Regions from separate parts of the Rhodococcus sp. NPDC076796 genome, predicted to be linked through region 1. Evidence: predicted binding sites of a transcription regulator. Region 1 holds the regulator's gene; each other region holds the start of a gene.

Region 1 (10,073 bases):
TTCGTAGTGGGGTTGTTGCGATCGTAGCGAGTGTCAGACGGTGGCGAGTGCGGGATCGAGTTCGGCGTCCGACGGGGCGTTCTTGCTCTTGACGAACTGCTTGGCGGAGACGACCAGGAACGCGGAGACGATGGTGCCCGCCGCCAGCGAGAGGATGAACCACAGGATGTTGCCGATCGCGAAGAACACGAAGATGCCGCCGTGCGGTGCGCTGAGGGTGACGTCGAACGCCATGATCATCGCGCCGGTCACTGCGCCGCCTGCCATCATCGAGGGGATGACGCGGAACGGATCGGCCGCTGCGAACGGGATTGCGCCCTCGGAGATGAATGCAGCTCCCAGGAACCATGCAGCCTTGCCGTTCTCGCGCTCGGCTTCGGTGAACAGGCGTGCGCGAACGGTCGAGGCGAGTGCCATGGCCAGGGGCGGCACCATTCCTGCGGCCATGACCGCTGCCATGATGCGAAGCGAGGCGGTATCGGTGACCGACAGGCCTGCGGTGGCGAATGCGTAGGCAGCCTTGTTGACCGGTCCACCGAGGTCGAAGCACATCATCAGGCCGAGAATGATGCCGAGGATGATGACCGAGGAACCGCTGAGGCCGTTGAGCCAGTCCGTGAGTCCACTGGTGATCGCGGCGAGTGGCTTGCCGAGCAGCAGGAACATGATCGCGCCGACGATGAGGGTGGCGAACAGCGGAATGATGACGACGGGCATGAGGCCGCGCAGAACCGTGGGGATCTTCCACTTGCTGATCCACAGTGCGACGAAGCCGGCGATCAGACCACCGACGAGACCGCCGATGAAGCCTGCACCCACCAGAACGGCCACCGCGCCTGCGGTGAATCCTGGTGCCAGACCTGGCCTGTCGGCAATGGCGTAGGAAATGTAGCCGGCCAGCGCGGGCACCAGGAAGCTGAAGGACAGCGCGCCGATCTGGAAGAGCACGGCACCGAGGTAGGCGGCGATTCCGCCTTCGGGCAGCGAGGTGATGGAGTTGTTGACGACGATACCCTCGGCGACATCCTTGATTTCGTATCCGCCGAGCAGGAAGCCCAGGGCGATCAGCAGACCACCGGCAGCGACGAACGGGATCATGTAGCTGACGCCGGTGAGCAGGATCTGGCGGATGCGGGTGCCCCAGCCGAGTTCGCCTGCGGACTCGTTCGAGCCGGCCGCCACTGCGGTACCGCCGACGCGAGCGGCGTCCGGATTCAGCGCAGCGCGCAGGGCTTCGGTGAGCATGACATCGGGCTCGTTGATGGCGCGCTTGACGCCGGAGGAGATGACGGGCTTGCCGGCGAAACGCTCGCGGCCCTTGACGCCCACATCGGTGGCGAAGATGACTGCCTCGGCTCCGGCGATGATCGAGGGGTCCAACGGCGTGCTGCCGCTCGAGCCCTGGGTCTCGACATGAACCGTGACTCCGGCACGCTCACCCGCTGCGACGAGTGAATCGGCAGCCATGTAGGTGTGCGCAATTCCGGTGGGGCAGGCGGTGACCGCGACGATGTGCTTGGGGGCAGTGGCCTCGGCCGGGACAGCGGCCGCGCTGTGCTTGGCGGTCGACACGGGAGCTGCCGCAGGGGTCGTCGAAGCCGGCTTCGCCGCCGGGTTGATGACACCGTCGACGAGGGTGACGATCTCGGCAGCCGAGGACGCGTTGCGCAGCGAGGTGACGAACTCCGGCTTGACCAGTGCGCGCGCCAGGCTCGAGAGCAACTTCATGTGCGCCGAACCGGCACCGGCCGGCGCTGCGATGAGGAAGACGAGGTCGGCCGGGCCGTCGGGGGCACCGAAATCGACCTTGGGGTTCAGCCGGGCGAATCCGAGCGAGGCGGAGGTGACCGCTTCGGAGCGGCAGTGCGGGATGGCGATGCCGCCGGGCAGGCCGGTTGCCGACTGCGCTTCGCGGGCCAGAGCGGCGTCGCGCAGGGCATCGGTCTCGGTTGCGCGACCCGCGGAAGCCAGAACGCCTGCGAGGCGTTCGATGACGGCTTCCTTGGATTCGCCGAGATCGGCGTCGAGGAGGATCAGATCCTCGGCGATGATCTGCTGATCTTCGGTGGGGGTGGACATTGCGGGCTCCTAGAGACGGTTCGAAGAAGGGGAGAGCGTGGACGGGCTGACGGAGGTGGGGATGTCGAGCGCACGGACCGTCACCGAATTCGGGTGGGTCTGCTCGGGCAGTGGAAGCGTGGTGCCTGGAAGCGCGGTTGCTGCCGTTCCGTAGGCGACGGCGCGGCGAAGTTTGTCTGCGTCGGAACAGTTCTCGGCATCGGCGAGGATGTAGCCGGCGAGCGAGGAATCGCCTGCGCCGACCGTGCTGACCGCGGTGATCGGGGGCGGGCTGGCGTACCAGGAACCGTCCTCGGTGACCAGTACGGCTCCGGCACTGCCGAGAGTGGCCAGTACCGCGCCGACGCCTCGGCCGAGAAGGATCGTGCTGGCTGCGATCGCGGCCGTCGGATCACCCTGCGCCGCTGCGCTTTCCAGCTCTTCGGAATCGTACCCGGTGAGTTGGGCGAGTTCCTCGGAATTGGGTTTGATCAGATCGGGTGCCGACGCCGGGAACGCCGCCGCGAGTGCGAGCAGTGGCTCGTCGGAGGTGTCCACCGCAACTTTCGCCGACGTGGCACGCAGCGCAGTGACGAGCTCGGCATACCAGTCGACGGGGAGGCCCGGCGGAAGCGAACCGGAGAGAACCACCCATTCGGCATCGACTGCGAGAGAGAGGATCCGCTCCCGCAGCTCCGCGCGGGTCCGCTCCGACACCGTGGCACCGGGCTCGTTGATCTTGGTGGTGGTGCCACCGACCTCGCTCACCGTGATGTTGGTCCGTGCAGGACCCGACGTCGGAACCGCGGAATACCGCACTCCCTTCGCGGCCATCGCGTCGAGCAGGGGGTCTCCGGTGTTGGCCGGGAGCACCGCAAGCGCCTCGACTCCCGATCCGCCGAGTACGCGAGCGACGTTGACGCCCTTGCCTCCTGGGTCGGTGGACGACGTCGATGCCCGGTGTACGCCACCGCGGACGAGCGGCGTGTCGAGTGTGACCGTCCGGTCCATGCTCGGGTTGGCCGTGAGTGTGACCATCATGCGATCACCACCTCGATTCCTTTGTCGCTGAGTTTCTTACGGTCGTTGGTCGAGATGTCGCTGTCGGTGACGATGACATCGATGGAGCCCACTCGGGCGAAGCTGACCAGGTGCTCGCGGCCGATCTTCGACGAATCCGCCAGCACCACAACGTGGTTCGCCGCCTCGACCATGGCACGCTTGACTGCTGCCTCGTCGCTGTCGGGAGTGGACAGTCCGTGCCCGACGCTGATGGCGTTGGTGCCGATGAACGCGACGTCCACACGGAGCCATTCGAGGGCGCTCAGCGCTTCGTCGCCGACAGCCGCCTGAGTGGTCCCACGTACCCGACCGCCGAGCAGTCGAAGGCTGACACTCGGCATCGTCGCGGCGCGAGCGGCGATCGGGACCGAGTTGGTCACCAACGTCAGCTCACGATCGTGGGGAAGCAAACCGGCGAGTCGGCCCGTTGTGGTGCCGGCATCGAACACGGCGCTGCCCCCGACCGGCGGCAGGAAGGACAGGGCGGCGGCCGCGATCGCGTCCTTCTGATCGGCGCGGGTGAATTCGCGTTCCGAGACGCCCGGTTCGAGTGTGGTCAGCGCCGATGCGGGTACTGCTCCACCATGGACGCGGCGCACGACGCCCATTCGATCGAGGGTGGCGAGGTCGCGTCGCACAGTTTCTGTGGTGACGCCGTAGGTGGCAGAGAGATCGTTGACGGAGACGCGTCCCTGGGTGCTGATCAGTTCGGCTATGGAGTGCTGTCGTTCTTCTGCGTACACCTGCGTCTCCTTCCATGTTGATGTTGCTTTATGTTGTTTTACGCCCGTGTGTGTTGACATGTCAAGGGTTTGGAGTAATCTCGGTCACAACACATACGAGTGATGGCCCCCACCACAGCTCGCCGGACAGTACGAAGACCTTTGTTCACGCAGGATCCGAGGAGGACCACATGACGGGATCGGTTAGCACCGTTTCGACCGGACACAGCGACACGACAGTCGATGCAGCCGGAACCGGAGCAGCGCAGACCACGCTGCACGGCACGCCTGTCGTGCCCGGCGTCGGATACGGCCGAGTGATCCGCCCCGGTGCCCGTCCCGCCATCCCAGCCGACACCGGCGAGGTGGCCGAGGCGGATCGAGGTGCCGAGAAGGACGTCTTCGACGCCGCAGCGAACGCCGTCGCCGCTCGCCTGCGTGGTCGCGCGGAGCTGGCGACCGGAGCTGCCTCGGAAGTCCTGTCGGCCAACGCCGCGATGGCAACGGACCGCGGTTGGCTCGGAGCCGCGCGCGCCTCGATCGCGAAGGGCAGTTCGGCGGTCACCGCCACTGCCGCGGCCACCGAGAAGTTTGCCGCGATGTTCACCCAGCTCGGCGGGCTGATGGCCGAGCGCGTGACCGATCTGCGCGACATCCGCGACCGAGTCATCGCCGAGATCCTCGGCGTGCCGGAGCCCGGTGTCCCGGTTCCGGACGAACCGTCGGTGCTGTTCGCCGACGACCTGGCACCCGCCGACACCGCAGGCCTCGACCCTGCGCTGATCGTGGGTCTGGCCACCTCGCTGGGCGGTCCGACCAGTCACACCGCGATCATCGCGCGCCAGCTGGGCATTCCCTGCATCGTTGCCGTGGCCGGCCTCGACGACATCGCCGCGGGTACGAACGCATCGGTCGACGGCACCAGCGGCCGCATCGAACTCGAGCCCGACGCCGAGTCGGCCCGCGCCGCCGTCGTCTCTGCCCGCGACGAGCTGGACCGGGTGTCCCAGTGGGTCGGCCCCGGTACCACCGCCGACGGCCACGCGGTCGACATTCTCGCCAACGTCCAGGACGGTGCCGGTGCCCGCGCAGCACGGTCCAGCGCAGCGGACGGCGTCGGACTGTTTCGGACCGAACTGTGCTTTCTCGACCGCGACTCCGAACCCACCGTCGACGAGCAGGCCGAAATCTACGCCCAGGTACTCGACGCGTTCGCGGGCAAGAAGGTCGTCGTGCGAACTCTCGACGCAGGCTCGGACAAGCCACTTCGGTTCGCCACGCATCCCGACGAGGCCAACCCGGCACTGGGCATCCGCGGCATCCGCATCGCCGAAGCCGACCGCGGGATTCTGTACCGCCAGCTCGACGGCATCGCAGCGGCCGCCAAGGCGACCGACTCCTCCCCGTGGGTGATGGCTCCGATGATCGCGACCGCGCTGGAGGCGAAGGATTTCGCCGCCGACGTGCGCGAGCGCGGACTCACCCCCGGCGTCATGATCGAGATCCCCGCCGCCGCGCTGCTCGCCGAACACATCCTCGAGCACGTCGACTTCCTGTCGATCGGCACCAACGACCTGGCTCAGTACACGATGGCCGCCGACCGTATGTCCGCTCAGCTCGCCGGCCTGACCGATCCGTGGCAGCCGGCCGTGCTGGCACTCGTGGCGCACACCGCGGCCGCGGGAGCCAAGGCGGGCAAACCCGTTGGCGTCTGCGGTGAGGCCGCTGCTGATCCGCTGCTGGCCTGCGTGTTGGTCGGACTCGGCATTACCTCGCTGTCGGCGGCATCGGCTGCCGTCGCGCACGTGGGGTCGAAGCTGGCGACGGTCACGCTCGATCAGTGCAAGGAAGCGGCCGCCGCAGCCCTCGAGACGGACAGCACCGCCGCTGCCCGCGAGGCAGTGAGTGCGATCCTCGGCTGATCCAATAGTGTTGCCTTCCATCATGAGAACTCTGGGTTGGACGCTGCACGGAAACGGAAAGACCGTCGAAGCCGGGGCGGTGGTCTCGCCCGACGAACGATTGACGTGGCCACGCACCATCGGTATCGGAATGCAGCACGTCGTCGCGATGTTCGGTGCAACACTGCTGGTTCCGACGATCACCGGATTTCCGGTCTCGACGACGCTGCTGTTCTCGGGCATAGGAACGGCGCTGTTCCTCGTCATCACCCGAGGGCGTGTTCCCAGCTATCTGGGTTCCTCCTTCGCTTTCCTGGCCCCGCTCGGTGCCACCCAAGCGAACGGACCCGCCGCCCAACTCGGAGCGGTCCTGTGTGTCGGCGTCGTACTGGCAGCCGTCGGCCTCGTGGTGAAGTTCGCGGGCCAACGGGTACTCGACGCGGCCATGCCGCCCGTCGTGACCGGTGCCGTCGTCGTGCTGATCGGGCTGAACCTGGCACCGGCCGCCACCACGTCGTTCGAGGCACAGCCGCTGATCGCAGCCGTCACCCTGATCGCGATTCTGCTGGCGACGGCGCTCGGACCCGGCTTGATCGGGCGACTCGGAATTCTGCTCGGTGTCGTCGTGGGTTGGGTGTTCGCCGCCGTCACCGGGGGAATCGCGCAACCGCGTCTCGACGCACTGAGCGCGGCGAGCTGGATCGGTCTACCCGAGTTTCGCGGTCCGTCCTTCGAGCTGTCGGTGATCCTCGTGGCGCTGCCGGTGGTGATCGTCCTCGTCGCCGAGAACGTGGGGCACGTCAAAGCCGTCGCCGCGATGACCGGCAAGAACCTCGACGACGTGGCCGGTGACGCATTGATCGCCGACGGGCTGGCGACCACACTCGCCGGAGCCGGCGGCGGTTCGGGCACCACCACCTACGCAGAGAACATCGGCGTCATGGCCGCCACTCGCGTCTACTCGACCGCGGCGTACTGGGTCGCATCGATCACCGCGATGCTGCTCGCGTTCTCGCCCAAGTTCGGTGCACTGATCTTCACCGCGCCCGACGGGGTCATCGGCGGCGCAACCCTGGTTCTCTACGGCCTCATCGGGCTGCTCGGCGTACGCATCTGGACCGACGCGAAGGTCGACTTCACCGATCCGGTCAATCTCATGGTCGTCGCTGCGGCGCTCGTCGCCGGAATCGGCGACCTGACACTGTCCGTCGGATCGGTCGAGCTCGGCGGTATCGCCTGGGGTTCGGTGGGCATCCTTCTCGGCTACCCGATCGTCTCGGCGCTCGCGAGGAGTGCAGGCACACGAGGTCGTTAGCGAGGTCGGTCACGGATCGCGCGCGTTTTGGTCATCGACCGACCCGACACCGCGGACGTAGTGTTTCCCTGTGACGTCAGTCGTACCGGCGACCGAGATCCGTAGAGATTTCGCGTGGTCGCTGCCGGTATGCACCGAACAAGGAGACATTCGTGGAACGCACACTTTTCGAGCCCGAGCACGAGCTGTTCCGGGAGTCCTACCGGAAATTTCTCGATCAGCACGTAGCGCCGAACCACGCGAAGTGGGAAGAGCAGAACATCGTCGATCGCGGCGTCTGGGTCGAGGCCGGTAAGCAGGGCTTCCTCGGAACGGCAGCGCCCGAGGAGTTCGGCGGCGGCGGAGTCAAGGACTTCCGCTACAACGCCATCGTCACCGAGGAAACCACCCGCGGCGGGTACAGCGGTATCGGGTTCACCCTGCACAACGACGTCGTCGCGCCGTACCTGATCGATCTTGCGAACGACGAGCAGAAGCAGCGCTGGCTCCCCGGATTCTGCTCCGGCGAACTGATCACGGCGATCGCGATGACCGAGCCGGGCACCGGAAGCGACCTGCAGGGCATCAAGACCAAGGCCGTACGTGACGGTGACGACTGGGTGCTCAACGGCTCGAAGACGTTCATCACCAACGGAATCAATGCCGATCTGGTGATCGTCGTGGCCTGCACCGACCCCGAGAAGGGCGCACAGGGCTTCAGCCTGCTGGTCGTCGAACGCGACATGCCCGGATTCGAGCGAGGCCGCAACCTGGACAAGATCGGCATGAAGGCCCAGGACACCGCCGAACTGAGCTTCACCGACGTTCGCGTGCCCGCCGCCAACCTGCTCGGCGACGAGGGCATGGGCTTCATCTACCTGATGCAGAACTTGCCCCAGGAGCGGCTCTCCATCGCCGTCGTCGCTGCCGCGGCGATGGAATCGGCGCTGGACATGACCATTCAGTACTGCCGTGACCGCAAGGCGTTCGGAAAGTCGATCGGCAAGTTCCAGAACACGCGCTTCGTGTTGGCGGAGTTGGCCACCGAAACCACCGCCACCCGCATCATGGTGGACAAGTTCATCGAACTGCTCAACGAAGACAAGTTGACCGTCCAGGAAGCCGCGATGGCGAAGTGGTGGACCACCGAGAATCAGGTCAAACTGATCGACCGGTGTCTGCAGCTGCACGGTGGCTACGGCTACATGAAGGAATACCCGATCGCCAAGGCGTACATGGACTCCCGTGTGCAGACCATCTACGGCGGCACCACCGAGATCATGAAGGAGATCATCGGCCGCGGATTGAATCTGTGATCCGCTGATCTTCAGACATGCGAAGGGCCGCAGCACATGTGCTGCGGCCCTTCGCATGTCGATACGGTGACGATCCCTAGAGCTTGCGCATCACGGTGACGACCTTGCCGAGGATCGCGGCGTTGTTGCCCGGAATCGGCTCGAACAGCGGATTGTGCGGCAGCAGCCACACCTCGCCCTTGGACCGCTTGAACGTCTTGACGGTGGCCTCCCCGTCGATCATCGCAGCGACGATGTCGCCGTTGTCCGCCACGGACTGCTGACGAACCACCACCCAGTCGCCGTCGCAGATGGCCGCGTCGATCATCGATTCACCGACCACCTTGAGCAGGAACAGCGAACCCTGACCGACCAGCTCGCGGGGGAGCGGGAACACGTCCTCGACGGCCTCCTCGGCCAGAATCGGGCCGCCTGCAGCGATCCGGCCCAGCACCGGCACGAACGTCGGGGTCGGCAATCGATCCTGATCCTCCGATGCCTGCGATCCGTCGACCGCCGCGGCAGCCTGATCGGCCTGCACCTCGTCGAGACCGCGGACATCGACGGCGCGGGGGCGGTTGGCGTCGCGCCGGAGGAAGCCCTTGCGCTCGAGGGTGCGGAGTTGGTGAGCGACGGACGAGGTCGACGTCAGACCGACCGCGTCACCGATCTCCCGAATGCTCGGTGGGTAACCGCGCTCGGTGACCGAAGCGCGAATGACCTCGAGTACCTTCCGCTGCCGCTCGGTCAGACCCGCACTGATGTCGGTGCCGACTTCCATGGCCTTGGATGTCGGTTCCGCAGCGGGCTTACCCGCTGCTTCCTTCGGTGCGGTGGCCCTGGCTCCGGTCGTCTTGGAACCGGTTGTCGTGGAACGCGTGGTCGACCTCGTCGAGGTCTCGTCCTTCATGCTGTCGGCCTCCTGCTGGTGTCCTGGATCCGGTCTGCGGGGTAGGTCTGCGCGGACTGGAGTTGATGGTGTCGACTCGTGTGGCGTGTGGTTTCTGACACGAATCTAGCGTGTATCAGCTGTTGAATCAAACATCTGTTCGACTCGTGTCGCGTTTTCTGCAGACTTTGTCGGAGGCTCGTGATAGAACTTCGAACAAGCGTCCATCGAACGCCTGATCGAATAATCGATCCAACGAGCGAAGACGAGGTTCCGATGACCATCATCACCGATCGCCCCACCGCCGCCGGTGTCCGTGCCCGATCCACTGTCGTCGAGCGTCGTCGCCGGGCGCGTCCGGTGTTGCACGGTCTCGCCACGCAACCGGGCCCGTGCCTGCCCGTCCTCGACCCGTCGTGGACCGACGTCACCGATCGCGAGGTGGCCGATCGCGAGTTCGACGCGACCTCGGCGCACTTCGCGAGCCAGCCGGTTCGGATTCGCTCGCTGATGTTGTGGATGTTGGCGGTCCTGGTCGTCGCAGGCGGACTGATCGGCATCGCGAACCTGCGGGCCGTTGCCCCCGATGCAGGCGCGCAACCGGCGGGTGTGGTCGAGGTGCACGACGGAGCTGTCGTCGAGTACACGCCCGGCAGATGACCACCGGCCCCGTCGGGTTCGAGAAGACTGAGTATCCTCGACAGACTGCCCCGATGTGCGTGCTCGTCTGTGCGTGTTTGTCGTCGGAGCATCGGCTACGACGGAGGATCCCTCATGCATTGCCCGTTCTGCAGGCATCCCGACTCACGCGTGGTCGACTCGCGTGAGATGGACGAGGGGCAAGCAATCCGG
Region 2 (10,073 bases), on a different contig from region 1:
TCGATCCCGAGGACTTCGGCCACAAGGGAAAGGTGTACGACGGGTGGGAGACTCGTCGTCGCCGCGACGAAGGCGGTCACGACTGGGCAATCGTGCGACTGGGGGCACCGGGCATCGTGCACGGCGTTGTCGTCGACACCGCTCACTTCACCGGCAACTACCCGCCGTTCGTATCCGTCGAGGCGGCGTCGATCGAGGGCTATCCGTCCATGGAGGATGTGCTGAAGGCAGATTGGCACACCATTGTCGACAAGTCTCCTGCAGTCGGAGACACCGCGAACAGGTACGAGGTGGCCGATCGGCACCGGTGGACGCATGTGCGTCTGTCGATCTACCCCGACGGTGGCGTTGCCCGGTTCCGTGTGCATGGTCAGGTGGTGCAGGATCCGCGGTTCCTCGCAGGCACCGTCGACCTGCTGGCCGCGGAGAACGGCGCTCGGCTCACCGACTGCTCCGACGCGTTCTACTCCTCGCCGGCCAACATCATCCTGCCCGGGCGGGCCCGCAACATGGGCGAAGGCTGGGAGAACTCTCGACGACGCAACGGCGGCAACGACTTCGCAGTATTTGCTCTCGCATCGCCCGGTGCCCCGCGACACGTGGAGGTCGATACCAGCTATTACGTGGGTAACGCACCGGGGTGGATTCGGCTCAGCGCCATCGATTCTCGTCGCCGACACGTCACGGATCCCACGGCGTGGACCGAGATTCTGCCCCGCACCGCCGTCCAGCCGGACACCCGCCATCGCTTCCTGTTGAACGAGGCCGACGCGTACACGCACCTGCGGCTGGACGTGTACCCCGATGGCGGACTGTCCCGATTGCGGCTGTTCGGTGAACTCGACGCCGAAGCCCTCGATGCGGCCGACATCGCGTGGAAGTCCTCGGAGCTTCAAAGTGTCTCCAGTGCAGTCTGATCTGGTTGTTCGCGCGTCGCGGGCGGTGATCGGTGGCCGGGAGGTGGCGGCATCGATCTCGGTGCTGGACGGCCGCATTATTGCGATCGACTCTCTGGACGCGCACGTGTCTGGGGCCGTGATGGTCGAGCTCGGGCCGGATGAGGTGCTGCTGCCGGGTTTGGTGGACACCCACGTGCACGTCAACGAGCCGGGGCGCACCGAGTGGGAGGGTTTTGCCAGCGCCACCCGAGCCGCCGCTGCAGGTGGGATCACGACCATTGTCGATATGCCGCTCAACAGCATTCCCCCGACAGTGGACGTCGCGGCGTTGGAGACCAAGCGGCGGGTGGCTGCGGATCAGTCGGTCGTCAATGTCGGGTTCTGGGGCGGGGCGGTGCCAGGAAACGTGGATCAGCTGCGACCACTGCACGATGCGGGAGTGTTCGGGTTCAAGTGCTTCCTGCTCGCGTCCGGTGTGGACGAGTTTCCGCCGCTGACTATCCCGGAACTCGAGAAGGCTCTGATCGAGATCGCGTCGTTCGACGGGTTGATGATCGTGCATGCGGAGAACGCCGAGGTCATTGCTGAGGCTCCGACGGCGGCGGGCCGTGAGTACTCGGGGTTCCTCGAGTCGCGTCCGCGTGCGGCAGAGAACCGGGCCATCGAGCAGGTGATCGAGTTGTCTCGACAGACGGGGTGTCGGGTGCACATTCTGCATCTGTCGAGTGCTGATGCGTTGCCGATGATTGCGGCGGCGAAGCGGGACGGGGTGCGGGTGACTGTCGAGACCTGCCCGCATTACCTGTGTTTCGATGCGGAAGCAGTACCGGCGGGGGCGACGCAGTTCAAATGTTGCCCGCCGATCCGCGAGGCCGGAAACCGAGAGTTGTTGTGGCAGGGACTGCTCGACGGCACGATCGACACCATCGTCACCGACCACTCCCCTTGTACGCCGGATCTGAAGAGGTTCGACACTGGAGACTTCGGTGATGCGTGGGGCGGTATCGCGTCGCTGCAGGTGTCGCTGGCTGCGGTGTGGACGGAGGCGCGTGCCCGTGGGTTCGCACTGACCGACATCGTCCGGTGGATGGCCACCAATACTGCCGACCAAGTAGGTATGGCAGACCGAGGCCGTATCGAGATCGGCTGCGCGGCAGACTTGGTGGCGTTTGCGCCGGAGGACATGTTCACCGTGGACGTGACGCAGCTGTACCACCGTAACCCGGTGACTGCGTACGACCGGCTGGGCTTGTCGGGTGTGGTGCGACGGTCGTGGATCGCGGGGTCGGAATCCTCGACCGGGCGCTTGTTGGCGCGCGCCTAGAACGGCGGTGCTGCCGTGTCGTCTGTCTCCTGCTCCTGGTTGTCGGGTGGGTTGGGGTAGGCGATGATGCCGGATCGTTTCGGTTTGGTGGGGATGTGTGGTCTGAGGTCGTTGGCGGCGATGGGTACTGCCGTGCCGTTGGCGGGCAGGGTGATTCGTGTGGTCTTCGATGTCGATGTCCACAGGATCGCTCCGCCGGGGAGCATGACGGCTTTCCAGTAGCCGGCGGTTTTGACGGAGTGGTGGTATTCGCAGAGGCATTGGAGGTTGTTGACTGTGGTCCAGCCGCCGCCGAGGGGGTTGGTGTGGTCGAAGGGGATCACGTGGTCGAGTTGGCAGCGTGCGGCGGGGCGGTGGCAGCCGGGGAAGCGGCAGTGTTTGTCGCGGTGGCGGACGGCTGCGGTGGTGAGGGCGTCGGGGCGGTAGATCAGGGCGCGGTCGGTGAGTGGGTCGCGGGCGACGGATTTTCCGAGGGTGGGGTCGGCGGCGATGGCGGCTTCGAGTGCGGCGGCGAGGGAGGCGGTGCCGATGTAGAGGCCATTGGCTGTACAGCCGGTGCGGTTGTCGGGCCGGATTGTCGAGCGTAGGTCCAGTGCCCTCATGTTGTGGGCGGGATGTCTGATGGCGTCCAGGTCGAGGGCAGAGCTGTGCCGTGTGCCTTTGCCGACGGGAGTGTGGGTGCAGAACAACGCGGCGGCGGAGGTCAACGATTGCAGGCGGCGCGGAGGTCGATCCTCGGTTTCGGCACCCGCACCGGGGTGTGTACTCGATGCCGGACTACCGATCGATGTCGGCTCGGATCCACTGATAGTTTCCTCGTCACTGCCGATGTCGTGGTTGCTGGTGGTATCGGATGGTGCAGTGGGAGTATGGGTTTCGCTCGAATCTTGCGCTGGATCAGCGGTCGGCGTCTGTTGGGCATCTTTCGACGAAGTCGGTGCGGGTGCTGGTGACGCAACTGGCTCTGGGCCGTTCGCCTGCGGCGGCTCCGGTAGCGGCTTGGTGATAGCCGCCGAAGCGGTTGTTGCTGCGTGCTTGGGGGCTGGGTCTGAGCCTGGGGTGGTAGCTGCTGCCGGGTCGGTCGCGGGCCCGGTGGTAGGCGCGGGATTGTCGACCTGATCGACGTTATCTTCTGCCGGCGAGCTCTGTTCGGGTGCAGGAGAACTGGGCCCGGTTGGTTCCGACGCCGAAGCTGTCTCCGCACTCGAATCAGCCGTCGATGCATTCTGTGCACCTGCACCTGCACCTGCACCTGCGTTCGCGTCCGTGGGTGTCTCAGCAGTCGTGTCGGTGCTCGCAGAGGCATCCGCATCCGAATCCGGTACCGCCCCTGCCGCCGTGCCCGGAACGGTGCCCGCTGACGTGTCGGTGTCCGTACCCGCTGCCGTTGCCGTGTCGTTTTCTGTTGCAGGCTCGGTCTTTTCACTGTTGGGGATTCGTTCCCATTCCCCGGTTTCCGGGTTCTGCACGGCCAGTCCGAGTTTCTCGGCGAGGGTCACTGCTTCGGTGAGCAGGACCTGCCACTGACTGTTGCGTGCCAATTCCCGCGCGAGGTCCGGGTCGATGGAACCATGACCGGCCAGATACGCAGGGTTGGCGAGGAGGCCGATGAGGGTGGCGATGTCGACGGTGATCATCGTCAACGGCACCCGCCGATCCGGCAACACCGCATCCTTCTTCGAGCAATCCTCCCGTTGGCACAGGCACGCGAGTCGGGGTTCGCCGTGCATGCGGGCCATGAACGCATCGCACAAGCGTTCCTTCTTCCCGCGCGGATCCTTCGGGCAGAGGGTGTCGGCCATTTCTTCGAGGAGTTGCCATGCGGCGGCGGCTTCGGGTGCGGTCAACTCCGCCCGGATGCGGGCGAGTTCCCCGGCAGGACTGTAGGTGACGGTGCGGAACTTCTTCGCGAACTCCCGCAATGCGGCTGCTTCCTCGGGTGCGACGCGCACCAGGATGTCCCAGATCTCCTTCTCGAGCGGACCCGGCGATGAGCGCCGGGCCGCTTCGACGATCTCGTCCTCGACCTTCTTCACGATGTCGTCGCTCAGGTTGTCGAGGATCCGGCATACCGTCCGTACCCGTGGGAGGTCGACCTCACCGGTCTCGAACGCGGCCTTGAGTAGCGGGAGCCGGGTGTGCAAAGCGACACCGACGGAAACCCACGATTCGGCGACCGTCGCCGAACATCCCAATGCGACTGCCATTTCGGTGCGTCCGTATCGGCTGTAATGCTTGTGCTTGGTGTCGAGGGTGATCCAACTCCGATGCACGTCGTAGCAGGCGGAGATCTTGCGGGCCGCCTGCCGATTCTCCTCACGCGCGGCCGCGGTCAACGCCTCCAGTGACACAGCTGGCAGTGCACCCATCTTTCACCCCCCGGTGACCCGAAACAAGAACGCCTGTTCGAACTTAAAGAAGACTAACCCGGGCCACCGACAAGAACGGTCGCGCGCAGATCGGCGGCTGCTGACCAGACAAATTCACTCCTCACCGAACCGTCTGGTTGACCATGAGGCACTGCGCCGGGATTGGCGAAGCGAGTAGAAGCTTCACGGCGTCGCTGATCGTGATCTGTCGCGCAACGATATCGACGCGGCAACCAAGGCAATGGAGCAGATGCCCGCGATGAGAACGAAAGCACCCACAAGGCCGATGCGTTCGGCGAGGAAGCCCACGAGCGGGGGTCCGCCGAGATACGCGCCGTATCCGATCGCGCTCACGCGCGCGGTGGATACTGCCGCACCAACGCGACTTCGGCGGCTTGCTTCGGTGATGAGTAACGGGAACAACGGCCCGAGGGCGATGCCGGCGCATCCCATCACCGCAACGGCACCCCATGGTTCTGGCTGCAGCAACAGTCCCAGAAGTACGGCCGCTGACACCACCGCTGCCGCGCATCGGAGAGTGACGGCAGCACCGAGCCGATCGACGATCAGATCGCCGAAGGAACGCGAGAAGAACATGGCGGTGCTGAACACCACCACTGCAGCGGCTCCGACGGCGGTACCGCCGCCGAAATCCCGCGAGACCAACAGGGCAGACCAATCGGTGATCATGCCTTCGATCAGCAGCGCGGCAACGGCCATCACTCCGATCGTTGCAGGGATCGCCAGCACACGGCCAAATCGACTGTGGCTGGAAACTATTGGACTGTCACGCGTCACAGCGTCGTGGTCGATGGGCGCACGATGTCTCGCCGACGTTGGCAGAAAACATGACGCGGCAAAAGCCAGGACCAATAGACAGGCGCTGACCGCCACGAAGTGTTCGAGCACGGTGACCTCGAGTATCGAGGCCAGAGCGCCCGACGCTGCACCCGCGAGGACTCCCAAGCTGTAGCCGCCGTGCAGGCGCGAGAGAATGCTCGCTCCGATGCGGTCCTGATAGTCGATCGCAGCCGTATTCATCGCAACGTCCAAGCACCCGCTGACGGCCCCCAGCACAGCCAACGCACCGCCGAGTGCCCATACGTTGGGTGCACACGCGATCAACGGCAGCGCACCGCTGAAGGCGATGGACGTAATGGTGCACACCGACCGTGCCGACACGGTCCGAAGCAGGCGCGCGGTACCTAACAACGCCGGAACGGAACCAACGGCGACGCCGAGCAATGCATAGCCGACCTGGCCATCGGAGAGGTGAAGTTCGGACGTGACCTGTGGAATTCGCGGTGCCCAGCTTGCCAGAACAGCACCGTTCACGAAGAACACGACCCATAGCGCCGCCGACGAGCGGCGGATACCAGAGAAAAACCACACGGCGGCCTCGCGGTCGCCCTGTCGGAATCAGGTGCCTACACCCCCGGACGAGCAGGAGTGCTACGGCGTCGTTCATCGACACCCGAAGCAAACCACGGCATGCGAAAGACGTCAACAGCCGCCAGTTGTCCACATGTGGTGGGTATTTGGGTGAGGCCAATCGCTTGTAGACCTATGCGTACCTGGCGTGCTCCAGCCGGGTCGGCGTCGTGGTGAATCGGACCCGCAGTTCGTGTCAGTGACAGAGCACTACCCGCGTCGAAGCGATACGAACTCCGCCGCGATTGCGAGGGCAGCGCTCGCAGGCTGTACAGACCACGTAGTGGTACGTTCCCTGCGAACGCGTCTGCGGAAGCGGCGGAACTCATCGTCTCTTTGTCGGGCGTTGGTGGCATCATCGCGGCATGCCTCTAGTTGGGAGGTCTTGACAGTGGACGATCGGACGATTCCGTCTGGATCTGATCAACCGCCACGAGAGTCGCCATTCTTGTTGGCCCTCGGCATGGCTGTGATCATGACGTGGGCTTCGGCGGTGACAGCAACGCTGATCTACGCGCTCCTTGGTGAAACCGGATACCCGCTGTCGGTACTACTGCTGCTGATGCCGCTGATTCCGTTCTACGCGTGGGTAATACGTAAGGAGAAGACACTGCAAGCCGGACCCGACTGGGATCGGCAGAAAGACAAATTTTTGGCTGTAGTCATCTTCCCGGTTGTGGCTGTGGCCGTCGTGCTGGCGGTACTCGCACCGGTTCCGGTCCTGACGAACGTACTTCCTCTTGGAGGGGCGTTCGGTGTGACCGTTGCCTCGGCGGTCGTGATCGTCATTGCCATCATCGCGCGTGGTCAGTGGCGTTCACGCCGCGAGCAGTAGCTCGCAGATGGGACCGATGTTACTGACCGCGCGATCCACGGGGCCGATATCAGGCGTACTTCGCATCCGCCGCCGCCCCGTCGTGGTGAATCGGACCGGCCGTACGTGTCAGTGGCAGTGCACTACCTCCACGTCGAGCGGCCACGAATTCGGCCGCGATGGCCAGCGCAGTTTCCTCGGGTGTTCTCGCACCCAGGTCGAGGCCGATGGGAGACTTCAAACGCGCCAGCTCCTGCTCCGTCAGTCCCACTTCGCGCAACCGGGCCGCGCGATCGTCATGAGTCCTGCGTGATCCCATAGCCCCGACGAATGCCACCGGCAGTCGCAAAGCCACTTCCAGCAGGGGCACATCGAACTTGGCGTCGTGGGTGAGTACACAGATTACCGTCCGCGAATCGACCGTAGTCCGCGCCAGGTAGCTGTGCGGCCATTCGGTCACCACGTCATCGGCGTCGGGAAACCGTGCAGCCGTTGCAAATACCGGCCGCGCGTCGCACACCGTCACGTGGTAGCCGAGGAACTTGCCCACGCGGGCGAGTGCTCCGGCGTAGTCGATGGCTCCGAAGATCAGTAGCCGTGGCGCAGTGGCGTAGGACTGTACGAACACGTCGAGGTCCGGCCTGCACCGCACCGACCGGATGCCGGTACCGCCGGAGTCCAACATCGCCAACGCCTCGCCGACAACCACGGTGTCGACGTCCGAAAAACCGGTCGTACCCATTGTTGCCGAGGACGAGACTGCGAGCGACTCCCCGGACCCGGAGAGCAACGTCACCGTGGCCACCGCAGCATCCGACGCGATGGCCGCGAGCACGGACCGCGGAGGACCGAGGCGTACGAAAACCTCGATCACTCCACCGCAGGTCAGACCGACTGCAAAAGCATCGACGTCGCTGTAGCCGAACGACTCTCGCTTGGACTCGCCGGTCTCGAGAACCTGCTGGCACAGCTCGTACACGGCTCCTTCGACGCAGCCGCCGGAGACGCTGCCGACGGCCTCACCGTCGGCGCAGACCGCCATCGCGGCACCCGGAAGCCGTGGAGCACTTCCGGATACCGCGATGACTGTCGCTACCGCGTAGGGAACGCCTGCGTGGTCCCAGGCGGTCAACCGGTCGACGATCTCTTTCACGTTACGAGATTCCCAACGCTTCTTCGATGGGGTGCAGGGCGAAGTAGACCAGGAAGATGCCCGACATCAGGTACAGCAGCCAATGCGTCTGGCGTGCCTTGCCTTTGGCGAGGCGAACGAGGGTGTACGAGATGACGCCTGCCGCGACTCCGACGGTGATCGAGTACGTGAACGGCATCAGCACGATCGTCAGGAAGGCCGGGATCGCGATTTCTGTGTTCTCCCAGTCGATCTTGCGTACGTGCGTCATCATCAGCGCACCGACCAGAACCAGCGCCGGCGCCGCTGCACCGACGGGGACCACTCCGGCCAACGGAGTGAAGAAGATCAGGCTGGTCAACAATCCGCCGGTGACGACGCTGGCGAGACCCGTTCGGGCACCCTCGGTGACGCCGGCCGCAGATTCCACGACGGCGGTGTTGGCGGAACCGTTGATCGCGCCACCGACGATGGCACCGATGCCGTCGACGGTGAGGATGCGGCTCAGGCCGGGCATCCTGCCTTGCTTGTCGACGAGTCCGGCTTCCTCGCCGACTCCGAGGATGGTGCCCATGGCGTCGAAGAAGCCCGAGAGAACGAGAGTGAACAGGACTACCGACGCAGTGACGATTCCGGCCCGAGCGAACCCGCCGAACAGGTCGACGTTGAACAGTAGATCGAATTGTGGTGTGGCGACGATGGAATCGGGCACCTTCGGTACCACGGGACCCCACGCCTCGGGTTCGATGTCGAACACCGAGTTCAAGATGATCGCGAGATTGGTCGCCACGAAGATGCCGATCAGCATCGCGCCCGGCACTCTCCGAACGAACAGCATGATCATCAGGATCAGGCCGACGCAGAAGACGAACACGGGCCAGCCGGCGAGCTTGCCGAACGTGCCGAGGGTTACCGCGGTGGATGCTGCCTCGTGGTGCCCGACGAACCCGGCGTCGACCAGGCCGATGAGCGCGATGAATGCACCGATCCCGACGCCGATCGCCTGCTTGAGTACCAGAGGTATGGCATCCATGATGAGTTGCCGAATGCCGGTGAGAGCGAAGATGACGATGACGACGCCCTCGAGAACCACCAGGCCCATCGCCTGCGGCCAGGTCATGTACGGGGCCGCCTGGAACACCACGATCGGCGTCACGCCGAGGCCGGCCGCCATGGCGAGGGGCGCGTTTCCGACGACGCCCATCAGGATGGTCGTCAGACCGGCGGACAGTGCCACCATGGTCGACAGCTGAGCTGGATCGAGCGTGGCGCCGGTGACATCGCGGGCATCACCGATGATCAGAGGGATGAGAACGATCAGGTAGGCCATGGCCACGAATGTGGTTATGCCACCGCGGATTTCGCGTGAGAGCGTCGAACCGCGGCCGGTGATGTCGAAGAACTTGTCGATCTGGGATCGACCTCGTCCACTTTGGCGAGTGCTGGATGTGCGTACGTCGGTCATGATCGGCCCTCCCAGGGCGTGATCAACCTCGTCGAGCGTGGGGCCGGGCCGACGTGCCGGGGGAGTTGGCGTCGGAGCGGTTGTGCCGGAGAAGGTTTCGTCGAATGGGGTTGGAACTCGGATCAGCTGTTGATGATGTGTTCGGGTCGAACGGGCACGCGGGTCAACGCGAGCCCGGTGGCATTGCGGATGGCTGCGACCACTGCGGGTGTCGACGAGAGGGTAGGTGGCTCACCGGCTCCGCGGAGACCGTACGGTGCTAGGGGATCCGGGTTCTCGAGGATGTCCAACTTCATGGGCGGCATGTCGAGAATGGTCGGAATCAGGTAGTCGGTGAACGACGGGTTCTTCACCAGACCGTCCACGACGACTATTTCCTCCATCACCGCGAGACCGAGGCCCTGCGCTGTGCCGCCGTGGATCTGGCCTTCGAGTGAAAGCCGGTTGAGGATCTTGCCGACGTCCTGCACGGCCGCCATCTCGACGACCTTGACCAGACCGAGCTCGACGTCGACGTCCACCACGGCGCGATGGACACACAGTGCGAGCTGAGTGTGGCTCGCTCCTTGCCCGGTGACCGGATCCATTCCGCTGGTGGGCCGATGGTGGAATTCACGCGTCTGCTCGATGACCCGTTCG
Region 3 (10,073 bases), on a different contig from region 1:
GTCGCCGAACGAGAGATCGTCGAAGATCGCCTGCGACCCGACGTATCCGTCCTGGTTGTACGGCTCGACGCGAACCTTGTCCTCGATCGAGGAGGGAACCACCAGTTCCGGGCCGGTGTCGGAGTCCGAAGTCGGCACATTGGCAGCCACGATCTGACCTGCGACACGGTCGTTCGCCGACACGCCCATCGTGACCTGCACGCGCAGGCAACCGGCCAGCAACGGCGCGACCAGCAGCGCCAGTGCGACCACCGAGAGAACACGGCGGCGGTGGGTTCGATGAGATGTTCGCGATGTCGACTGCACAGCGACATCGTGCCAGGGCATCGAGGTGCTGTCAGTCAGCAGGGGTTGTCAGCGAGGCGCGTCGGGCATTCCACCACAGGCGGGCATTCCACAACAGGGGTATGCCGACGACGCCCATGACGACGAACCCGTACACCGCCGAGTAGCGAAGCTCCGGACCGTCGAGGAATACCGCGTGCGCGAGCGCCGACCCGAGCCACGTCCACAGGAACAAGCCGATGGGCACCGCGTCGTTGGACGGCCGTGGGCGACCGACGGCGCGGTCGAGCGATTCCATCACCGCAGCCATCAGCGTGGCCACCACCAGCCAGCCGAGGTAGTTGGTCAACGGAATCGACGGCACTCCTGGTAGCCCGACGGAACCGGCGGTCCAGGTCCACTGTCCGTCGGTGACCATCTGTGGATCGAGGTAGAGGTCCCAGCCGACCATCCCCACTGCCACCGCCACGATTCGGAGTGCGGTGGCGCGCGCCTGCGTCGTGTCGAGACGTCCGACGACGAAGGTCACTGCGCACCAGATCGGGTAAAACCCCGCCGTCCAGGCCAGGGGAACCACGACAGGCACCTCGAACAGGCTCGGGCCCAAGCGATTCTGCGCGTAGAAGTACTCGCCGAACGGGATGCCGGTGGCCGTGCCGACGAGTTCGGATGCGAACCCGGTTCCGGCGGTCACGACGACGAGAATGGTGGCCCACACGACACCGCGGTTCAGCGCCGCGTGCAGGATCGACGCGAGCGCGAGCAGCGCCACCACCGCCACCGTCACTGCGTCCCTCGTCGACCCCGACACCAGTGGGTAGACGATCTGGCAGCCGACAGCAGCGGCCGCGACGACGATCGGAACGACCTTCATTCCCGTTTCCTTCCGAAGAACGTGCGACGGCGGGCTGCGCGGGCGTCGGCAATCGCGATTCGCGCCGCCGACCGACCACTGGCCGCAGTGACTCCTCCGCCGGGGTGGGTCGATGCGCCGGTGAGATAGAGCCGGTCGGCACCGGGGACCCGATGCCCGGCCAGTTGAGGATGCGGCCGCCACATCATCATCTGGTCCAACGACATGTCCAGGTGCATGATGTTGCCTCCGATCAGACCGAGCTCACGCTCGATGTCCGGCGGCGATTGAACGAACCGATCCAACACCGATGCCGCGAAACCGGGTGCGTACCGGTCCAGTTCGGCGACGATCCGATCCGCCTCGAACTCGGCCAACGAGCGCTCGCCCGGGACGTTCGATCGCCACTGTCTGCCGTCGGCGAGGGTGTGGGGATGCCACTGCGACCACAGTGAGATCTGGTGCTGTCCCGGCGGCGCGATGGTGGGATCGAGTGCGCTGAAGGACATCCCCAGCACAGCCGGGGTGGGCGGCAGGTCGCCGGCCAGCGCGTGCCCGTGCGCCAACCGCAACTGGCTGCGGTCGCGTACCAGCAGCGCCAGACCATGGGTGCCGTCCTCGATCCGGTCGGCGCTCGGGTACGTCGGTAGGGCGTCGGTGGCCAGCCTGACCGCGGTACCTATTCCTGGCCCAACCCGAATCGTGCTGCGCCACCGCGCGATCTGCGCCGAGTCGTGTCCGCCGGCTTCGAGAAGGTCGAGGGTGGTCACGATGTGGCAACCGGCCACGACGATGCGGCTGTCTATCTCCCGTCCCGACGCGGTCCTGGTGGTCCAGCCGTGCGGTCGGCGTACGAGCGAGGTCACGGCGTCGTCGAGTGTCAGTTCGGCACCGTCGCGCTGCAGCCGAGCGATCATCGCCTCGGTCAGTGCGCCACTGCCGCCGACCGCGCGGCCCGGCGGAAGGGTGTGCATGAGGGCAGCGAAGCCGACCATCGGAGCGGTACCCGGCTCGGACATCGGCGGACCCGACTGTGCGCCGAACCAGGCGAGCGCGGCCTTGAGTCGTTCGCTCGAGAACATCTCGTCCAGCAGGGAATCGCCGGTGGCAAGAAATTCACGCGAGAGCATGCTGCCGCCGTCGGGCGCGCCGAGGCCCCAGAAGGATCGGAGCAGTTTCGGGCCGGTGGGTGGCCCACCGAACGCACGCATGGTGCGTTCGCTGCGGGGACCCCACACGGAGACGAAGGTGCGGTAGGCGCGCGCGTCGGCTGCGCCGCAGGCGGCCGCGATGGAGTCGCAGGTTCGGTCGAGGTTGCGGTGGAAGACGATGCCGCGTTCGTCGGTGTCGACGGCTCCGGGCGCGAACGCCCAGGGATCGCAGTCGATGTAGCGAAGTCCGAACTCGGCGAGTCCGAGCTCCTCGATGATGCCGGTGTGCCGAATCATGATGTGCGCCGACGAACCACGGTCGACCCGGTGGCCGGGAAAGCGCTCCACCGTCGAGACCGCGCCACCCGCGACGGAGTCGCGCTCGAGAACCTCCACCGACATACCGGCATCGGTCAGGTAACAGGCAGAGGTCAGGGCATTGTGGCCGGAGCCCACCACCACAGCATCGATCACATCTTCAGGCTACTGGCCCGTCGAGGGGCAACCGGCGGCCCAGGACGGCGAAGGGGCGTCGGTCGCCGGCGAAGGTGAAGTCGCGCAGCACGTCTGCGAAGCCGAGCCGCCGGTACAGCCGCCAGGCTCGGTTGTCCTCTTCCGCCACCTCGGGTGTGGACAACATCACTTTGTCCGCGGAGACGCCGCCCAGCAGTCGGCTGCACAGTCGTCCGCCGAGGCCGTGCCCCTGAGCGCTCGGGAGGACGTGCAACTCGGTGAGTTCGAAGTAGTCGCCGAGGGTGGCTTCGACGCTGTGCGGAGAATGCCCCGTGCGCCGCAATCCCTCGCGAACCTGTTGATGCCACCACTGGTGCGCGGCACCGTGATAGCCGTAGGCGACGGCCACCAGAGAATCGGGCTGTGTCGGGTCGGTGTTCGGCAGCAGCGCACCGACTGCTCGCCAGCCCGGCCGGTGCAGGTGTTCGCTCCACATCGGGGCTCTGCTCTGTTCGGTTCCGCGCGGATAGCCCATGGCCTCGACGTAGATGGACAGTGCCTCGAACAGCCGCTGGCGGAATTCCGGGGGCGTCAGATCGACCAGGTACGGCGTTGTCTGCGCATCGGTGACGACTGTTCTCAACCTTTCTTCGGCAACTTGTCGGTGGGCACGGCTATATTGAATGTGTCGAACGGGTGTTCGACAATCGGGGCCGAGTGCACCGGTGGCTTCGGCTCGGATCGTCGAGTCGGATTCTCCGGAGTTCGACTGTAAGGCTTCGCCACGGTTCCGGCCGCGCCAGGTGCGCGCCGGAGATTCGAACTGGAGGTGTTCGAGTATGACGATCACGAAGGCATTCGATGCCGGAGTGCGGTCGCCGGTGTCGCGTCAGGCTCAGGTTCTGCTGGGCCGGGCCGATGCTCTGCTGTCCGAGTCCATCGGGGAGAGCGATGCCGGAGATCGATTTCTCGGCAGCTATGCCGCCGCACTGAAAGGCGCGGCAGCTGTGTTGGCGTCGTTGCCGAATTCGATCGGAGCGCGTCCTCGTTCACGCAGTGCTTGGGTGTTGATGGCAAAGGCGGCACCGGATCTCGCTGTCTGGGCCGACTATTTCGCGTCCTTCTCGGCCACCCGGGCGGCGGTCGAGGCCGGTGCGTCGAGCACGATCGCCGATCTCGATTCCGACGATTTCCATCGCCACGTCGGTCGTTTTCTGAACTCGGTCGAGGATCGACTCGGCGGGCAGGCTCGATTCGCGTCCGTAGATCCGATGACGGCACCCTTGTCGGCGTAGCTCACCGAGCTGGACTCCAGGTGACAATCGCCACGTCATACGGTGTTCGCTGGAAGTTTTCGGGACGTGCGTCTCGAAAACTTCGGTGTTTCTCAGGAACACATCGACCGAGTAGGTGGTAAGCGGCCGATTCAGCTCGTATCATCGACAGTAGGTAGCCGCCAAGGTCAGCTTCCCGTCGTTTCGCAACCGAAATGACCTTCAATATCTGTGCAGGGGGAGGTACCGTGCCACTCTCCGAGCACGAGCAGCGCATGCTCGATCAAATCGAGAGCGCTCTCTACGCCGAGGATCCCAAATTCGCGTCTCATGTGAGGGGCGGTCGCGTACGCGCGGCGTCGAGCAGGAGGCGCTTTCAGGCTGCCGCGCTGTTCGTAGTGGGACTCGTGTTGCTCGTCGCCGGTGTTGCATTGTCGACGAACAGTCTGGCTTTTCTCGTCGTCAGTCTCATCGGCTTTTTGTTCATGTTCGGTGCCGGGGCACTGTTCCTGTTCGGCGGTTCCGACAAGGGAGCCGCAGCGTCGCAGGACGAAGGCAGCACAGCCAACGATGCTGCCGAAACGTCCGGGCGTAGTACCGGGCAGAAATCGAAGGGTGGTCGCAAGGGCGGCAGCTTCACCTCTCGCATGGAAGATCGGTTCCGTAAGAGGTTCGAGCAGGACTGAGTCGACCGGGTTTCACCGAACCGACCCATACCGGCTCGTCTCCACAACTTCACGCGTCAACGTAGAACAGCATCTCACCTTCGGGTGAGGTGCTGTTGTCGTTTCTGCCCTGGAGCAGACGCCGCTCGATCGCCCGCAGCCCTCCGCTCCGCGTCGAGGGCCGGCTCGACTGTCCCCGCACGGGAGTTCTGGGATGCCGCGCCCCACTTCGACCCACTTCCCCCACTTCTCCCCACCTGGGCCCCACTGGAGGGCTGAGTTCGAGCGTCGCTCACCACTCCACGTGCTGAGCTGCTGCTCAGGCCGATGCGGTGCTGGACTCGTGATTCGTGGCCTCCGAACGGAAGCTGCGACGTCGCCCGCGGCATCGCCGTCGAAAGTATCGATCTTCTGCTCTTGACCAGCACAGATATCGGATTCTCCAAAGTTTTCCGGCCGTGGATGGTTCGAAGTGGGGGAGAGTGGGGTAAAGTGGTCCGCAGCGGAGAGTCGAGGCTGGAGGTGGCGAGTGTTTCTCGGTACCTACACGCCGAAGCTCGACGACAAGGGTCGACTCACGTTGCCGGCCAAGTTTCGGGACGCGCTTGCAGGAGGGGTCATGGTGAGCAAGGGGCAGGATTTCAGCCTCGCTGTCTACACCGCGGCCGACTTCGCGGAGCGCTCTCGGAAGTTGACGGCGGCTTCTCGTGCCAACCCCAAAGCCCGTGCCTACGTTCGCCAGTTCTTTTCGGGAACCGACGAACAGCGGCCGGACGGACAGGGTCGAATCACCATCAGTCCCGAGCATCGCCGCTATGCGGGGCTCGAACGAAACTGCGTGGTGATCGGTTCGATGGATTTCATCGAGATCTGGAACGACGAAGCGTGGGCGCGCTACTCCGCTGAGAACGAGCAGGATTTCTCCGACGCTTTCGACGAGTCCCTCGGAGGGATCTTGTAGCCCGACCAGGTCGCCTGCGAGTGCAGCGAGGCCTCTGCCCGATCAGAACCCTGACGTTCTTCCCCAACGCCAGGTTTCGCAGATCAGGACCCTGACGTTCTTCCCCAACGCCAGGTTCCCTATCGGACAGGGACCTCGATGCATTCGCACCGGCTTCGGTGGGCGACCCGCACGGCCCGGACCCGGGCGAGAAGTACGTACGCGCGACCGGGAGGAACCATGACGGAGGGCACCGGACCGGACGAGAGCGACTCGTCCGCCGACCGAACCCACCGTCGGTCCGCAGGCCCGGTCCACGTTCCGGTTCGTCTCGAACGAGCCGACGAATTGCTCGGACCCGCAATCGAATCCACTGGCGCTACCCGAGTCATGATCGACGCAACACTCGGACTCGGCGGTCACGCCGAACACTTCCTACGGACCTATCCGCACCTGCATCTCATCGGACTCGACCGGGATCCCGACGCGCTCGAGCTGGCCGGAGCCCGGTTGGCTCCGTTCGCCGATCGAATCACGTTGGTGCACACGACCTACGACGGCATCGCCGAAGCGCTCGACGAGGCCGACCTGCCTGCGGTCGACTCCGTTCACGCCATCCTGTTCGATCTCGGAGTCTCGTCCATGCAGTTGGACGAATCCGATCGCGGATTCGCGTACTCCATCGACGCCCCACTGGACATGCGAATGAATCCGACCGTGGGAATCACCGCAGCAGACGTCCTCAACACGTACTCCCACGGCGACATCGCACGGGTCCTGAGCATCTACGGCGAGGAACGGTTCGCCGGCAAGATCGCCTCCGCTGTACTGCGTCGCCGCGAGCACACGCCCTTCACCACGAGCGGCCCGTTGGTCGAATTGCTCTATGCCGCAATTCCGGCCGCAACGCGGCGTACCGGCGGACACCCCGCCAAGCGCACCTTCCAAGCCCTGCGCATCGAGGTCAACGGTGAGCTGGAGTCGTTGAAGGCGGCGGTTCCTGCCGGGCTCGACGCGTTGGCTGTCGGAGGTCGGGTGGTCTTCATGTCGTATCAGTCGCTCGAAGACCGAGTTGTGAAGCAGGAGTTGGCACCTCGAATCAAGTCGCGCAGTCCCGAGGGACTGCCGGTCGAGCTACCCGGAATGGGTCCGGAGTTCCGGCTCCTGACCAGAGGTGCCGAGCGTGCCTCGGATGCAGAAATAGACGTCAACCCACGCTCGGCTCCGGTGAGATTGCGCGCCGCCGAACGGATTGCAAGGAGAGCGGAATGACGGTTCCAGACACAACCGTTGGAACACAACGCAATCGGGTTCCGGCCCCGCGGCGCAGGGGCGTTCCGCAGGCTCCACTCTCGCGCCCCGAGCGTACGGGTAAGGGCGGTGGACGATCCGGTGCAGCACTGCGCGCATACGAGCGCAGGCAGCAGCGCGCGTCGATCCACACCTCGGATTCTGCGCATGGTTCCGGAGCCGGTGCGCGGCCCTCGCTGAACGGAAGCGCTATTGCTGCGCGAATTCCGTTCGTCGCCTTGATCATCGGCCTGCTCGCCATCGGTCTCGGTCTGACGTTGCTCCTGACCACTCGGTCCGCCGGAGACTCCTACGATCTGAGCGCCGCCAAGGCCGTCAACGCCGAACTGGCTCAGCAGCGGGCGTCGTTGCAGCGTGATGTGGAGTTGGCGGAGTCGGCTCCGGAGTTGGCGCGCAAGGCCGCCGAGCTCGGAATGGTCCCGGCGAAGAACCCCGCGCGTCTGATCGTCGCGCCGGACGGCGGCGTCCAGGTCGTCGGTACCCCGGCTCCGGCCGACGGTGCACCGGTGGCACCGCTCGATCCGGTGTCGCCGGCGGCCGCAGGCGAGGGCACCGTCGCGAATCCGAGCACGCAGTCACCGCAGCAGCAGACGCCGAGAAGTGCGTCGCAGCCGAATCGAACGTCGGGCACGATCGACACCCGCGCCGCCACGCCGAATTCGAGCAATGGAGCTGGAAACACCGCGCTTGCTGAACAATTGGTTCCCATGAGCATCCCCTCGCTCGAAACACCTGCGGTCGAAGCCCCCGAGCCCACCGGCGAAGCATCGGGTGACGGGCAGTGACCAGGCCTTCGCCTGCTCCACGCCGTCGGCCACCGAGCCGAAAGCGTCTCGACTCCTCCACCTTTCGGTTTCGTCACGGCACCGGCCGCGTCCTGATGTATCTGGCGCTGGCCGTCGCGGCGGCACAGCTGCTGTGGATTCAGGGATTCGATGCACCGAGGTTGTCCGCCGAGTCGGCGTCGCAACGCACCACCACTCTCGTCGATCCGGCGATGCGTGGATCCATCCTGGACCGCAACGGCAATCCGATCGCGTTCACTATGGAAGCCAAAGCGTTGACGTTCCAACCGGTTCGGGTTCGCAAGGAACTCGACGAGGCCCGGGCGAAGGACCCGACCGAGCCGGAGACCGAGCAGTACCTCGAGGACATCGCCGCCCGCATCCACAGCGACCTCGGCGACGTGATCAGCGAGAAGGATCTGCTCGCGAAGCTGAAGAGCAACGACGAATTCACCTACCTCGCCCGCGGAGTGGACGCCACCGTGGCGTCGAAGATCAGCAAGGATTTCAAGCAGGTCGGACTCGAGCGTCAGGACATCCGTGAGTACCCGGGCGGATCACTGGCCGGCAACATCGTCGGTGCCACCGGATGGGACGGACACGGTCTGCTCGGTCTGGAGGATTCGCTCGACGCCACCCTGGCCGGAACCGACGGTTCGCAGACCTACGACCGCGGATCCGACGGTGCCGTCATCCCCGGAAGCTGGCGGGACAAGCAGCCGGCGGTCAACGGTTCGAGCGTAGAACTGACCATCGATGCAGATCTGCAGTACTACGTGCAGCAGCAGGTGCAGTTGGCGAAAGACCTTTCGGGAGCGAAGAACGCCTCGGCGTACGTGCAGGATTCGCACACCGGCGAGGTGCTCGCCATGTCGAACGACAACACCTTCAACCCCGGCATCGGAGTCGGCAACAACGAGCGCACCAAGGAAATGGGCAATCTGCCCGTCACCACGCCGTTCGAGCCCGGTTCGGTGAACAAGATCATCACCGCGGCCGCCGCCATCGAGTACGGACTCACGACTCCCGACGAGGTACTTCAGGTACCGGGCAGCATCTTCATGTCCGGCGTGTCGGTCAAGGATGCGTGGGACCACGGTGTCGCGCCGTACACGACGACCGGCGTGTTCGGTAAGTCGTCCAACGTCGGCACGCTGATGCTGGCGCAGCGCGTCGGTGAGGACCGCTATGCGGACATGCTCACCAAGTTCGGTCTCGGCCAACGCAGCGACGTCGGTCTGCCCGGCGAGAGCGCGGGAAATGTACCGAGCCGCGATCAGTGGTCGGGCGGTACGTTCGCCAACCTCCCCATCGGCCAGGGACTGTCCATGACGCTGCTGCAGATGACCGGGATGTATCAGGCCATCGCCAACGACGGGGTTCGCATCCCGCCGCGGATCGTCGAAGCGACGGTGGACGCCAACGGTCAGCGAACCGAGACCCAGCAGCCCGACGGGGTGTACGTGGTCAGTCCCGATACCGCGAAGACGGTCCGCAACATGTTCCGATCCGTCACCCAGGACGACACCGGAAACCAGCGCGGTACCGGAGTTGCCGCAGGGGTCGAGGGTTACCAGATCAGTGGCAAGACAGGTACGGCTCAGCAGGTCGACCCCGAGTGCAAGTGCTACTCGAACTCGAACTACTGGATCACCTTCGCCGGCATCGCGCCCGCCGACGATCCCCGCTACGTGATCGGGATCATGCTCGACGCCCCGACCCGCAGCGCCGACGGTTCCGGCGGCCAGTCGGCAGCACCGCTGTTCCACAACATCGCCAGCTGGATGCTGCAGCGGGACAGCGTGCCGATGTCAGCCGACCCCGGACCCAAGCTGGTTTTGCAGGCGGACTGAGATCCCGACCCGCCGGTCCGCGAGTCGGGGCGGCGACATCATGATCCCGGACGCCGGTAATCTGACACATCGGCTCGGGCGTGTTCGTTCGGCTGCCGCCACGGCGTGATCGAGCTGTGGCAGGCGCGCGGCCGGCAGTAGAGAGGAAGGGAGCAGGAGTGACTGTGTCATCGGATTCACAACCGGCTCCGGGTTCACGTCCGGCGCATCCACCGCACACCGAAGTCCGGGAGGTGGCGTCCGCGGTCGGTGCAACGATCGGCGAGGGCGACCCCGCCGGTGTGAGCGTGACCGGTATCGATCTGCGCGCACAGTCCGTTCTTCCCGGCGATCTCTTCGCAGCACTGCCCGGATCGTCACGACACGGTGCCGAGTTCGTCGCCGACGCAGTAGAGCGTGGTGCGGTGGCGGTGTTCACCGACCCGGCCGGACTCGAGATCGTGCGGGGAGCCCTCGCAGGTACGGATCGACAGGTTCCGGTACTCGTGCACGATCGTCCGCGC

What was found. The regulator LexA, encoded in region 1, represses DNA repair genes until DNA is damaged. The targets are predictions, from matches to a motif close to CGAACANNTGTTCG.
Region 2: a site for LexA is predicted at 4,619-4,632, ahead of AB0366_RS15145 (DUF222 domain-containing protein). Genes of this name have one in related genera too.
Region 3: a site for LexA is predicted at 3,432-3,445, ahead of AB0366_RS21540 (SAV_6107 family HEPN domain-containing protein). Genes of this name have one in related genera too.

Annotation. Positions count from the first base shown of each region.
Region 1 covers NZ_JBFBMS010000003.1:310,901-320,973, reverse strand. The annotation lists gene AB0366_RS11685 (fructose-specific PTS transporter subunit EIIC) at 34-2,079, opposite strand; gene AB0366_RS11680 (1-phosphofructokinase family hexose kinase) at 2,089-3,099, opposite strand; gene AB0366_RS11675 (DeoR/GlpR family DNA-binding transcription regulator) at 3,096-3,863, opposite strand; gene ptsP (phosphoenolpyruvate--protein phosphotransferase) at 4,034-5,764, shown strand; gene AB0366_RS11665 (solute carrier family 23 protein) at 5,787-7,058, shown strand; gene AB0366_RS11660 (acyl-CoA dehydrogenase family protein) at 7,211-8,353, shown strand; gene lexA (transcriptional repressor LexA) at 8,430-9,113, opposite strand; gene AB0366_RS11650 (hypothetical protein) at 9,498-9,881, shown strand; gene nrdR (transcriptional regulator NrdR) at 9,996-10,073, shown strand, end outside.
Region 2 covers NZ_JBFBMS010000004.1:235,756-245,828, forward strand. The annotation lists gene alc (allantoicase) at 1-917, shown strand, start outside; gene allB (allantoinase AllB) at 859-2,223, shown strand; gene AB0366_RS15145 (DUF222 domain-containing protein) at 2,220-4,592, opposite strand; gene AB0366_RS15150 (MFS transporter) at 4,776-5,984, opposite strand; gene AB0366_RS15155 (hypothetical protein) at 6,499-6,858, shown strand; gene AB0366_RS15160 (XdhC family protein) at 6,908-7,990, opposite strand; gene AB0366_RS15165 (NCS2 family permease) at 7,992-9,434, opposite strand; gene AB0366_RS15170 (molybdopterin cofactor-binding domain-containing protein) at 9,557-10,073, opposite strand, start outside.
Region 3 covers NZ_JBFBMS010000008.1:152,402-162,474, reverse strand. The annotation lists gene AB0366_RS21560 (DUF3153 domain-containing protein) at 1-327, opposite strand, end outside; gene AB0366_RS21555 (carotenoid biosynthesis protein) at 338-1,159, opposite strand; gene AB0366_RS21550 (NAD(P)/FAD-dependent oxidoreductase) at 1,156-2,763, opposite strand; gene AB0366_RS21545 (GNAT family N-acetyltransferase) at 2,768-3,385, opposite strand; gene AB0366_RS21540 (SAV_6107 family HEPN domain-containing protein) at 3,582-4,037, shown strand; gene AB0366_RS21535 (DUF3040 domain-containing protein) at 4,265-4,702, shown strand; gene mraZ (division/cell wall cluster transcriptional repressor MraZ) at 5,211-5,642, shown strand; gene rsmH (16S rRNA (cytosine(1402)-N(4))-methyltransferase RsmH) at 5,862-6,893, shown strand; gene AB0366_RS21520 (hypothetical protein) at 6,890-7,717, shown strand; gene AB0366_RS21515 (penicillin-binding protein 2) at 7,714-9,570, shown strand; gene AB0366_RS21510 (UDP-N-acetylmuramoyl-L-alanyl-D-glutamate--2,6-diaminopimelate ligase) at 9,729-10,073, shown strand, end outside.